Regions from separate parts of the Paenibacillus sp. P4_A7 genome, predicted to be linked through region 1. Evidence: riboswitches for the same ligand, from Rfam matches in the RefSeq annotation. Region 1 holds a riboswitch; each other region holds the start of a gene.
The links. A riboswitch is a leader RNA that binds a small molecule or an ion and turns the genes downstream of it on or off. The one in region 1 is predicted to bind cyclic di-GMP.

Region 1 (3,145 bases):
ACGGGGCGATCAACTCTTAAAACGTAAAGTCATATCGTGCAGTTCTTGAGCCATACGCGTCAACGCATTCACGGATTCCGAAACTTCTTCCATCGTAGCTAATTGCTGCTCTGAAGCGGCAGCTACACTTTCTGTCTTCGAGAAGGCAGCTTCCGTAATGCTGTTCATATCGTGGAGAGAAGCGGTAATTTCCTCTGTGCCTGCCGACATTTGTTGTGATGCGGCAGATACCTCCTCCATCTGATAAGCCACCTGCTGCACCCCATTCATAATGTTGCGGAATGCCTCTCCTGCTTCCTGCATAATCACAGTTCCGTGTTCGACCTCTATGCTGCCTTTTTCCATGGCGACAACCGCAGAACGAGTTTCACCTTGAATTTGCTGAATGATCACCGCGATTTGTTCCGCCGATTGTCTGGATTGCTCCGCCAGCTTCCGAACCTCGTCGGCAACGACGGCAAAGCCTCTCCCGTGTTCGCCCGCTCTTGCAGCTTCAATCGCGGCATTCAATGCAAGCAAATTCGTCTGCATCGAAATATCGGTAATAACATCTACGATTTGACCGATTTCATGAGATCGTATACCCAGTTGGTTAACAACCTTGGCCGAACCGTTGACCGATTCTCGGATCAAATCCATTTGGGACATCGCTTTCTGGATCGAAATATTGCCTTCCTGGGCTTCCTTGGAAGCTTCCATTGACATTGCGGATACATTGCCCGAAAATTCTGCAATCCGATTAACGCCGGTCGCCATCTCTTCCATTGCTCTTACGCTTTCGATAGAGCTTTGCATCTGCTGATCGGCACCTCCAGCAATGTCTTGAATGGCCGCAACGACATGATGGGTAGTTTGGCTGGATTGTTCGGAGCTTGCTGCCAATTGCTCCGAGCTTGCAGACAAGTTCTGAGACTCGAGGACGATCTTGGCAATGATTTCTCTCAAGCTGGTGATCATTCCATTGAAATCCTTTGAAAGAAGACCGATTTCGTCTTTCGATTGGTATGTAGCGTTAACCGTTAAATCCCCGTCCTGCGCTTTTGCCATCAATTGCTGGATGGTGCGGACAGGTCTTGTGATCATGTTAGAAATGCCATATCCGATCAAGGAACATAAAATGACGGCAAGTAGGGTAACGACAACGATGATCGATGTAGCCAGCTTGGAGCTTTGAAGACTTTTCTCATAAAAGATTTTTGCGTCGTCTTCATTGAACTTAACAACGTTCTCCAGGCTTTTGATCATTTCTGCACGGACCGGCTTGAACGAATTTACATATTCCTTATGCGCTGCTTCTTTTTGATTGGCAACTGCCAAGTTATCCACTTTTTTCTTGGCTTCGTTGTTTTTAGGGATCAAATCGATAAAGCTTTGGTACTGCTCTTGTGCTCTCGAAGACAACGTGATCTGCTCGAGACTTTTTCGTATCACCTGATTTTTATCGCGGGTCTGAACAATTTGCTGTTGGATTTGCTTAATGATAGCCTCGTCTTTCGCCAGCAACAGTTCAAGCTGCAAAGCATCCATTTGCGAATTACCGAACAGAAGTCCTTCGACCAGGCTGTTCGGAATCAAGGTTTCTTCGTACATAGCACGGGCATTGCTAGCCATCTTGTTCATGACGAAAAAGCCCGTAATGCCGATAATGAGAAGGAAAATAATGGAAAGTCCAAGCATTCCCCCAATTTTCGTTTTGATTCGTAAATCCTGAATATATTTCATGATCCAAGCATCCCCCATTAAGATATTGTAAAATAAAAAAGTCCACCCCAAAAGAAAGAGATGGACGTCCTCCAATTTTCGGTGACCCGGCTGCCGTAGATCGAAATCCTTAGGCCCGTAGCTTTGCGTCCCCCTCTTTCGAGAAGTATGCCTTTTCGTGATATGGGTATATCTATTGGCCAAAGTATAATATAGCTTTTTGGGATATACAAGACCTTTTTACTAAAACTAAATACTACTTTAGATACCGTTATGTCAGAATTTAGGTCAATTGTCACGGTCTATATAGGGAGTAAAGAACTGCTAATGGCGTTATTTCGCAATTATTAGGTTTATTCCCCTTATTTTTCTTCGGCATAATTTGACAAAAAATGAAGACTAGTTTATTCTCTGATTTGTCCGGACAAAACTACTTTTTTGGAAATGAGGGGTACATCTTGAGAAAATTACTATCGAAATTGGCTTTGTCGAGCTTGGCTATGGCACTTGTATTTTCATCCGGGTTGTCTACTGTAGAAGCTAGCAAGGACCCATCACACACCAATAATAAAAAAGCTAAAGTCGCATTGTTGATTCCAGGTTCATCCAAGGATGGCGGTTTTATGGAATCTGCTTACCGTGGATTAGTGAAGGCAGAAGAGGATTTCAAAATCAAGGCGACGTTTGTGGAAAATATCCCGCATGACACCGCTCAAATTGCGGATGCATTGCGCAAATTGGCTAAGAAAAACCCGGATATGATCATTGCTCATGCAGGGCAAAGCTCGGAAGCCGTGAAGTTGGTAGCTAAAGAATTTCCAAAAATAAAATTTGTTAATACACAAACGAATTTGACCGGCGATAATCTGTCCAGCTATCAGGTAAAACAGGAAGAATCCGCATGGCTGGCAGGCGCAGCTGCAGGACTTCTGACAAAAACGAATGTGGTTTCTCATATTTCCGGTGCACGCGTAGGTCCTGGTCTGTTGGGACGCGCAGCATTTGCCGACGGTTTGAAATACACGAATCCTGAAGCAACGTTCCTTACCACGTTTACAGGCAATCAAGAAGATGCCGCTTTGGCGAAAAGTGTTGCGCAAGCGCAAATTAACGCGGGGTCGGATATGATCTTTACTATGTTGAATAAGGCTCGTTCCGGTGTTACGGAAGCGGCACGCGAGAATGGCGTGTATCAATTCGCTAACGTTCGTGATTATTATGCCGATGCACCCGATGTTTTCATTGGATCTGCGATTTCGGATGCAAGCTTGACAGTATATGGAGCAATTAAAGATTTGACGGAAGGCACGTGGAAGCCGAATACAGTGAAAAAAATCGGACTTGAAAATCCGGATGCCGTTCGACTTGCCCTGTCACCTTTTGTTCCACAAGATGTGAAGGATAAAATTGTAGCGTTCGCCGAGAAAATCGAATCAGGTGAAAT
Region 2 (3,145 bases), on a different contig from region 1:
TAACCAGCATGACCATCATTTGTTCGCGGGTAATGACGGCACTCGGCTTGAATAGACTGCCTTCAAAGCCTTTAACCCATCCCGCGGCGGCTGCCTGCTCAATCCACGGAGAGGCCCAATGTGTATCCGGCACGTCACGGAACGATCCGGCATCTGCTTGTCCGGACTTCAACCCTGCCGCCTCGACCAGCATCTTGGCGAACTCGGCGCGTGTTACAGATTGCTTGGGTTCAAAGTTCCCCGTCTGCATCCCATCCACGATCCATCTGGAAGCCAGTACTTCCACTTCCGATTGCGCCCAGTGGCCGTTCATATCTTTAAAAGAAGGGGAATAGGTAAAGAGAGCGTATAAGCCCGGAGTCATTACACTAGCGCGGACAGTGCGCCATGCCGAATCGACCGTTCCCCCTGCATAAACCCATTTACGATCGGATTCCACATAACGGTAAATACCTGTCCGATTGGCTGAATCAACTGTCTCGAAGGCGTGTTCCAATTCGAAGGTCAACGTGGCTGGCTTCTTTAGCTCCGATTCAGTCGTCCACTTCCAGCCGATACCCGCCCAAGTCATGCCCTGGGCCGGTTTACCATTGAACAGGGCCGTTTCCATGCTTTCCTCCAATACGATCCGGGTATCCGCTTCGAAGGTTCCTTGTTCAAACTTCAACGATGCCTCTTGATTGGACGACACGATACCGCCGTCTGAACCGATGACAGTCCCTTCCTGATTCGGAATGACGTCTGGGTTCGATGGATTGGCTTCCGTTTGGATGATGGTACGTTCCGCCAGTTTCCCATTGTTGACAAGGGCAAGTTCTTGCCCATTAAATCCGATGAATTGCGAAGGCTTGGTCACGCCTAAGGAGTAAATAGAACCACTAGTCAAGTCTGCACCCTTCATGACTGCCGAGCTCCCGGATGCTTCCAACCAGATGGCCGTCCCGTTCGAGATACTCATTTCGCTATATTCGACGCTCGGCTTGGCCGGTAAGGTCAGATCGACAGGCCGCGGATCGTTATCACCTAGATCAATGAACGTGTATTTTCCGAGGTTATCTAAATCTTTCTGCTTCCACAAAATCTCTTCACCATTGAAGACAAATCGCTCCACGTACTGGGAATACGGCAAGTCTAGAATTTTCTTATGCGTTTGAGACGAAATCGTATATTCATACAAGCCTCCATCCGAATACCCTTTATAGATGATGCGTCCGTTTCCGACGACCGGATCCCTTCCGCCTCCCAAGTCTGTCAACACGCCGGTCTCCATGTCGTATTGATGCATCTCATATTTTGGATTGGTCTGCCAGACAATATTGTTCCCGTCGATGGAAGGAATTCGGTGCTGGCCGATCGTATTATTCAGCTTCGTCTCTGTTTTCGTGCTCAAATTATAGCTGTAAATATCCCAGTTCAAGTTCCCGACACCTTCGTTTTGATCCCTCTTATCTGCCCATACGAGAACGACCTCCCCCTGCCTGTTGATACCAATAGCAGGTGAATCAGTCGGTTTCCCATGATTAGTGATGGCCGTCGTTTGCCCGGTTTTCGTATTGCCATAATAAACCCGATTACGATCACGCCATACGACATGCTCCCCCTTTAGACGTACGGAACCGCCGGTTATGTCGAAGGAAGATGTCTCATCCTTATACGTGTACACGGTCTCCGCATAAGCTTCTTGCCCTGATGGCAGCAGCAATCCCCCCAACAATCCCAACATAATGAGACATTTAAACGCTTTCCACTTTCTGCTCATCCTAATTTTCCTCCCCTGAAAAATAAATAGACCAAGCCCTTTAAGCAACCCGGCTGTCAGATCATGAACATACATGACGTAAGACCCGTGGCTTTGCGTCCCCGACTTTCGTACGGGTTTGCCTTTTATTAATGCTTGGTTAGTTCAAATCTACTATTTTAATGACTTACATAGTTCTTTCCGTCTATGCCCAACCAGAATTATACATAGAGTTACAAAATGTGACAATCATTATTTTGGAACTAGAGTAATATGCCGTCTCACTAACAAAACATCTGCTCATGTAATTGATCACCTTGAGCCTTGTCCCTATGCTGAATATAGTATAGTAATCAGAGGCGCTAAGGGTCCCAAAATCGATGAACAGCCCTTTACTGTTTTACAGTAAAGGGCTGGAATAGTTAGCTTCCGAATCGAGTAAAAACAACTTTTTGAATGTATCTCAATCATACTTTATAATCCAAAATACATATGTAAGAAAATACAAATAAAACGCCTTCCCGATTCGGCTGTTAAGCCGGTGGAAAGGCGTTTTTGAGTTTGAAGTACATTATGCATGGTACGCATGTAGTACAAGCTTGGCAAGTCATGCGTGGTAAGGATGCAGTACGAGTTTTATGCGGTTATTCCCACTCGATGGTAGCTGGCGGCTTGGACGTAACATCGTAGACGATACGGTTAACGTTGTCTACTTCGTTTACGATACGAACCGAAATTTTCTCAAGCACATCCCACGGGATACGTGCCCAGTCAGCTGTCATACCGTCGATTGAAGTTACGGCACGGATGCCGACAGTGTATGAGTAAGTACGAGCATCGCCCATTACTCCTACGCTCTTCATGTTCGGAAGCGCTGTAAAGTACTGCCAAATTTCACGGTCAAGACCGGCTTTAGCAATTTCTTCATGAAGGATAGCATCGGACTCGCGCACGATGTGAAGCTTGTCCTCTGTTACTTCGCCAAGAACACGGATAGCAAGACCCGGGCCTGGGAAAGGCTGACGCCATACTATCGCTGCAGGCAAGCCGCACTCTTCGCCGACTTTACGAACCTCGTCTTTGAATAATGCTTTAAGTGGCTCAACGAGCTTGAACTTAATGTCTTCAGGCAAGCCGCCGACATTATGATGCGATTTAATGGTTTGTGCTGTAGCAGTGCCGCTCTCAACGATATCTGTATACAGCGTACCTTGTGCCAAAAATTCAAAGTTTTCGAATTTATCGGATTCTTCTTGGAACACGTAAATGAACTCGTTGCCGATAATTTTACGTTTTTGCTCGGGATCATCTACACCCTTAAGCTTGCTCATGAAGCGTTCGCGCGCATCGATTTTGACAACCTTCATATCGAATTTGCCAACGAATGTATCCATTACGCTGTCCGCT
Region 3 (3,145 bases), on a different contig from region 1:
TTGGTCTGACGAATTTTCACGCAAAGAAGCAAGAGTCCATCATCCAAGAGATTTTCGCAAGAATGATCATGTACAATTTCGCTGAAATGATGACCTCGCACGTCGTCATTTCACAAATGGATAAACAGCACCCCTACCAAGTCAACTTCACGGTCGCCGTTTACGTTTGTAGACATTTCCTGCGCTCATGGGATGATGAACCCCCGCCCGATGTTGAAGCGCTGATTCGAAAAAACATTTTGCCGATTCGACCCATTCGCCCAGGGCAGAAGAATACGCGCAAAATCCGTTCGAAATCAACAGTTAGCTTCGTTTACAGAGTAGCATAGTTCAGTTCACATGAACATTTTTTTAAGTGGATATTCCATCCGCTTTGTTTGCTGTTCGTTTTTTTCTTTGCTTGCAACAAAAAACAAACGGCACAGGGATTTTCCCATGCCGTTTTGTATTCCATTTTTATCCCCGGTCTTGTCTTTGAGCTTAACTTAATGACATTGCCCTATGAGGTAGTAAGGGAGAGGACTGCTTTCACCTGTTTTTGGCAATGTGCTTAGCGGAACCTCCTCATCATCGATTATCACAGTTGTATCATCAGTAGGTGGCTGTTCATTCTCATCCGTTGATCCTTTGACGACGGTTGTTGGTGATGGTGTAGGTGATGGATCAGTTGTAGCTGATGGAGTAGGTGTTGGTGAAGGTGTGCTCTCAGGTGTAGGCGATGGTGATGTTGTTGTCGTTGCCGTCGGTGTAGGCGATGGTGTTGTCGGTGGTGTCGTCGGCGGTGTCGTCGGTGGTGTTGTCGGCGGTGTRGTAGGTGGTGTTGTCGGCGGTGTCGTCGGCGGTGTCGTCGGTGGTGTTGTCGGTGGTGTTGTCGGTGGTGTTGTCGGTGGTGTTGTCGGTGGTGTTGTCGGTGGTGTCGTCGGTGGTGTTGTCGGCGGTGTTGTCGGCGGTGTTGTCGGCGGTGTTGTAGGTGGTGTTGTCTCTGTTGGACATGGTGTGTTATTGCTTGCTTTTGTTATATTCTTTTCACCCCATGAGACTTTCATATCAAAAGGGCCCTCAATGGCATTTGTTGTGAAAGATATGGATTTATTTTTCAGTACGGTACCGCTGCCGGATTGAAGAGTTCCGATAGCCGCCCATGAGAAAGGCACATCAATATTACTTTCATTTGTTACCGTCCATTCTCGTTGTCCTGAAGGATTGACACAGGCATTTTCTACATTGAGTTTAGGATTGTTGATGACAGTTTTATTCACTGATGAATCATTGGTGACTACAAATTGGGTGCCCTCGGGTAAATTTGTTGTAAAGCCTGGCAATGTAATTTCTTTTAGTTCATATGTGCCGACTGGTAATTTGATGAATTCTAGAATACCATCTTCATTAGTAATGCCTTTTGTGAAAAAGACACCGTTCTTCCATAGCTCAAAGGTAACCCCAGCATGAGGAAGAGATACTTCGGATTCCATATAGAGATATTTATTGATGGTAATCTCTCCACAGCTTCCTTGGTTAACGACTGCTGTCTTATATGAGTCTCCATGACCACCGGTTCCTAATTCCCTTTGTTCTGGTCCGCTATAAACGTCGATTTGGTACGGAGCACATTGGGGCAGGTTAATAGTAACCTCATGCTTTCCAGCTGTATTATATATTTGGGTTATGCCATCAAAAAATATTTGTTTTTCAAGGGGGTGCCCGTTAACGTCTGGAGTTATACCAATAGGGAAACCATACACAGAGAAACTAACTTGCACGCAAGGTTTTATTGTACTGAAATAGGCAGTAGCTGTTCCATCAATATTAATGACTATTCCATTGTCATCTTTATTGTTAGGGAGTTTGGTACCTTGAGGGTGCATTAGTATATCTGTGGATTTAACAGATGGATTTGAGCAGGCGTCGTTAGTATTATTTTGCTCATCGCCTGGAACAGATTCGTCCGCACCTGCTGCCATGACAAGCGAACTTAATGATATCGATAGTATAAGTAAAATAGCAAGCCCTAAAGATAACCTCTTCTTAAATCTTTTCACAATCTCACACTCCCCTTAGATTGGTGGTCGAGTTCTAAGAGGGCCGGTTACACTACTAGCTCCGTATAATCCAAGTGTCCAAATGTAGATTATACATCATCGCTTCCCTAGATATGAAGAATGTACGAAATCCATCTTCTCTCTGCTCCCTTAGCATACGTATATTACATATGCGTGAAGATGTAGTAAAATGATAACATATATTGTAAATTGCTCAAGAGGGTTTATTTGTCGCTTTTTGACTGAAAAAATTAGGTTATTTTTTTGAAGCGGAATAAGCAATTACACATTTTATTATCTTGTCCTTTTACAGGGGAACCACTGGGCGCCTTGTGGCATATAGTGTCACAAAGAGGAGGTGGCCTCGATGTTTGGACTTCTACTTTTGGTGATTGGATGTTATCTATTGGCTGCATTGACGGTGCATCTGGTTTATCGCATTCAGCAAGGACGACTGGAATCCAGTAAGCACTATGTATGGATTGCAGATAGTCGGCAAAAGAATATGGAATGGTATATGCGTTCATTGTTTTCTTTTTCGCGGAGAATGGGGAAGGACGTTCGATTGACGATCGTTGACAGTGGAGTATCCGAGGAAACGCTTGCGATAGTTGAACGATTGGCTAAGGAGAACAATAAAGTGAGGGTATACCCAAGGTTGGTGGAGCCTTTAGCTCAAAAAGAAGATGGTAAGCGCTCACACCTAACACGGACCGATGCTACACAATTGCTATGGTTGCTGCAGGCAGAAGGGTTTGTATCCAGTGCTGACCATGCGGTGCTTGTCGATCTTCATAATCCAGCAGATTTGTCGAAAATGCCGTTCTAGTATATACTATGCGGTAGTTAAATATTTGGAGTGAAGCACACTCAATGACGCCTTTGGCGTTGTTGGGTGTTTTTTTGCGTTTTGGGGGTGTGAGGGAGGGGTGGGTAGGTGAGGGACCGGGCGCCGGGATGTCTTTTGCTGGATTAGAATCGCAAAACACAAAACGCGTAGTACCACATACGAAACACAAAACACAAAACACATTAATTAGTGAGGTTACTCAATAAATTGTGAGACTAATCTCACTAATAGCAGTGGTTTGGGGTATTTATTTGGG
Region 4 (3,145 bases), on a different contig from region 1:
GCTTTTAAGTAACGGCGGTATGTCTTTAAAAGGGCGCCATAGTTCAATACAAAAAAGGAGAATAAACTTGGAGAGCAAATTAACTTCTAAACAACAAAAAAGACAGCAAGAGCGTGAAATTATTGACGAGTATCACAAACTGGTAACGGAACAAGCTCTGGAACCCCTGTATCAATCTTTTTTGGATTGGAAATCAGGGGTGTTTCCATATTTCGAACTTACTGAGAAAATCCATCTATTCCATAAGAAGAACCAGGAGATCTACAAGGACTTCGAGTACACAGGTCGTAAAGAACTCATTCTTCTTGCCAAAATGAAATTGGGCCGATTAACTGAGGATGATATTATAGAAAATAAATGGCTTCTGGAACGATGGGGATATGAGGACGAAAATGATTAGATGATTGTAATGGAGTTAGCCTTTCAGTATGGCTGTTGTTGAGAACAATTGGGAAGAAGCATTTGAACTATCAGTACACGAAAGTCAAAAATCTTTTGTTCCAAATATTGCAGAATCACTAGCGTTTGCTTTTATAGAACCTTGGGATGAGGCTTTAGACCCGTATGTTTTGTATGAAAATAATAAAATTATTGGTGCGTTTTATATTAGCTATACACCAAACAGTGATGATAATTATTGGATTGGTGGATTCAGATTGATAAGGTACTTCAAGGTAAAGGGTATGGAAAACAGTCTTTAAATAAAATTTTTGAATTTATAAAAGAAAAACACCGTAAATGTAGGGTTATATCTTTAACAGTAGAAAAAGAAAACAACAAGCTATCGATTTATATGAGAAGGCGGGGTTTATAAGCCAAAATCAAGAAAATAGCTATCAGCAACCTATATATTCGTCTTCTCAACTGGCAGGATAGTTGAAGAAGGGTAAGATCTATTTTTCTAAGTATTGAATACAGCTGTTATAAGTCCAAGAATTTTGAGTATAACCACATACGCTATAAATGAGGGGATGGTGGACAAGATGTTAAGATCATCTCACATCATTCTCTGCCGTAGCTTAAAGGCGATGTTCCTGCATCGCCCTTTTTTAATGTGAGTAAAATAAAGAAATCAGTCGAAAATACCATAATTGAAGTCCTCATGTTTGTTCAACGGGCAGGAAAGTTAAAAGAACTATCCCAAGTCAAGTGAATTAGTAAGACAAGTAAAAAAGCATTATGTGACCTTTACAACCATTTCGACAAAGAATGTAATAATCTATCATTTTTGTGAGACATGAAGCGATAACATGCGTAAAAGAGCTGATTTATAATAGATAAAGAAATCAAATGAAGCAGCAAAAGGGAGACGTTGAAATGCGATTAGTATCTGGGCACCTTAACCGCAAGGAGTCAGTGGTGCAACCGTCCCAGAATGAATGGGGGACATAGGATTATGGGACTTGTAAAATCAGAGGATAATCAGGACTTGGATTTGGAATGGGTAGCCCTAATAAAAAGCGCTCGATCAATGGGGTTTACGAAAGAAGACGTGCGTAAAGTTTTTCTGTGCCTTCAGGAAAGTGATAAGGATGACACTCAAGAAACGGCTGTTTAATAACAAATAAAACGTTATTCGCGCTTGATTTTCCACTTGTTAAATTCCAAAAATTCTTTAAACTGATCCTTGCTGACACCAGAGGCCACAGCCTCTCTTACCAATTCGGACCATTCATGTTCAAGATGATCAACCTTTTGCTCAGACTGGTCGATATTCAAAAATTCTTCAACTGTAACCTTCAATACAGCGCTTACCTTTTCGAGAAACTGAATCGAAGGATTTTGTTGAAGCCCTCGTTCAATGGAGCTTAAATAAGATTTCGCGACACCGGCTCTTTTGGAGAGTTCGGTCAGTGATAAGCCATTTCTCTTGCGTAGCATCTTAATACGTTCTCCGATCATTGCAACCCCCTCCTTCCTCACATCATTGTTGACTACTCTCTATTAAACGAACATTAAGAAACCGCTTGACACAATATAAGTGGATGATTCGAAATAGCAGAAAATATTTCTATGCTATATGATTCGTAGAGACCTGAGTGAATAAGGGTGCCACAGTGGTATTTTCATATTCTCTGTCAGAAGAAAATAAAGTCTTAGCCAAAAATTAAGTGTTAGACTGACGTGCTTCATTAAGCTAACGGGCAGGATAGCGTGGTGTTTAGGGGGTTCACTTTGTTAAACTGGAAGGATATTGAAACTCCCTAAACGAATTATTTAACGAGTACATTTGTTTGTTAATCAGTTACAGAATAACTCTTAAAGGTTGGGGATGTGAGAGTAAAGATATTGCAAATTACATGACAAGGAGCTACAACTTCATTTTCGAATATATACCTGAGAGCAATAATCGTTCGGGTTATTATTTTGGTCTCGTAGAAGAACTTCCTGGATGTCATGCTTTTGCTACAACAATGGCCAAAATGTTGAAAGAAATAGAAGTTGTCAAAAAAGAGTATTCGAATCACGGCTTAAAAACAAGGAATTTATACCCGGGCCTGACGATATGAGTCAACGCCGCCCATCCCATCTGAGAATTCAAATTAGGGGAGTGGGTATCGACACAACAGATGAATGATTTTGTCGTTATTAAATTAACGAGGAACGTTAGTTCCATAACAACAGGACGAGACAGCCAGCATAGAACGGCAGCCTCGTTGAGCTAACGGGCTGGATAACATGGAAGTATCTTGAATTAGTAATAAGCACTCATTTACTTTCGAGGTGACCAATATGGCAATTGGTGAATATCAATTTATTCTGTTTCCAATGGGGAACGTTTCGAATTTCTCGGAAGATGGTATAGAGTTTGTAGGACAAAATAAATTTAGTTTTTATCAAGCAGTAGAAGTGCTCGAAAAGTCAGCCCATATAAAGAATGACCCTACTTTGAAATCATGGAATTCTTTTTAAAGATGGATGTTATTTTCTTTTTTTTTGCTGCAAATATCGTCAGCCTTTCCGCTAACCGCGCAGTTTAAAAGAGAAAACATTTTGCGGTGCAAATATACGACGTTTTCGACCTTTGGTTATGAAACCAGTTTCTACAACAGAGGTTAGGTGTTACATAACCAATTAACCAGGTCCGTACGATTTTGATATATATTGACCCAGGCCTATATAAACGCGACACAAAATAATATAG

Region 2: another riboswitch for cyclic di-GMP. It lies ahead of AC1DWN_RS00235 (S-layer homology domain-containing protein); the one in region 1 lies ahead of AC1DWN_RS06515 (methyl-accepting chemotaxis protein).
Region 3: another riboswitch for cyclic di-GMP. It lies ahead of AC1DWN_RS09810 (SpaA isopeptide-forming pilin-related protein); the one in region 1 lies ahead of AC1DWN_RS06515 (methyl-accepting chemotaxis protein).
Region 4: another riboswitch for cyclic di-GMP. It lies ahead of AC1DWN_RS04660 (anti-repressor SinI family protein); the one in region 1 lies ahead of AC1DWN_RS06515 (methyl-accepting chemotaxis protein).

What each region holds. Positions count from the first base shown of each region.
Region 1 is NZ_JBFUHJ010000026.1:24,115-27,259, reverse strand. Features, by position in the region: gene AC1DWN_RS06515 (methyl-accepting chemotaxis protein) at 10-1,722, opposite strand; cyclic di-GMP riboswitch class I at 1,800-1,884, opposite strand; gene AC1DWN_RS06510 (BMP family protein) at 2,160-3,145, shown strand, end outside.
Region 2 is NZ_JBFUHJ010000001.1:58,186-61,330, forward strand. Features, by position in the region: gene AC1DWN_RS00235 (S-layer homology domain-containing protein) at 1-1,759, opposite strand, end outside; cyclic di-GMP riboswitch class I at 1,800-1,892, opposite strand; gene guaA (glutamine-hydrolyzing GMP synthase) at 2,383-3,145, opposite strand, start outside.
Region 3 is NZ_JBFUHJ010000049.1:14,020-17,164, forward strand. Features, by position in the region: gene AC1DWN_RS09805 (IS4 family transposase) at 1-329, shown strand, start outside; gene AC1DWN_RS09810 (SpaA isopeptide-forming pilin-related protein) at 486-2,039, opposite strand; cyclic di-GMP riboswitch class II at 2,072-2,152, opposite strand; gene AC1DWN_RS09815 (hypothetical protein) at 2,407-2,868, shown strand.
Region 4 is NZ_JBFUHJ010000016.1:45,011-48,155, reverse strand. Features, by position in the region: gene AC1DWN_RS04675 (hypothetical protein) at 68-400, shown strand; gene AC1DWN_RS04670 (hypothetical protein) at 429-701, shown strand; gene AC1DWN_RS04665 (GNAT family N-acetyltransferase) at 638-814, shown strand; cyclic di-GMP riboswitch class II at 1,298-1,380, shown strand; gene AC1DWN_RS04660 (anti-repressor SinI family protein) at 1,397-1,558, shown strand; gene AC1DWN_RS04655 (helix-turn-helix domain-containing protein) at 1,573-1,902, opposite strand; gene AC1DWN_RS04650 (hypothetical protein) at 2,734-2,913, shown strand.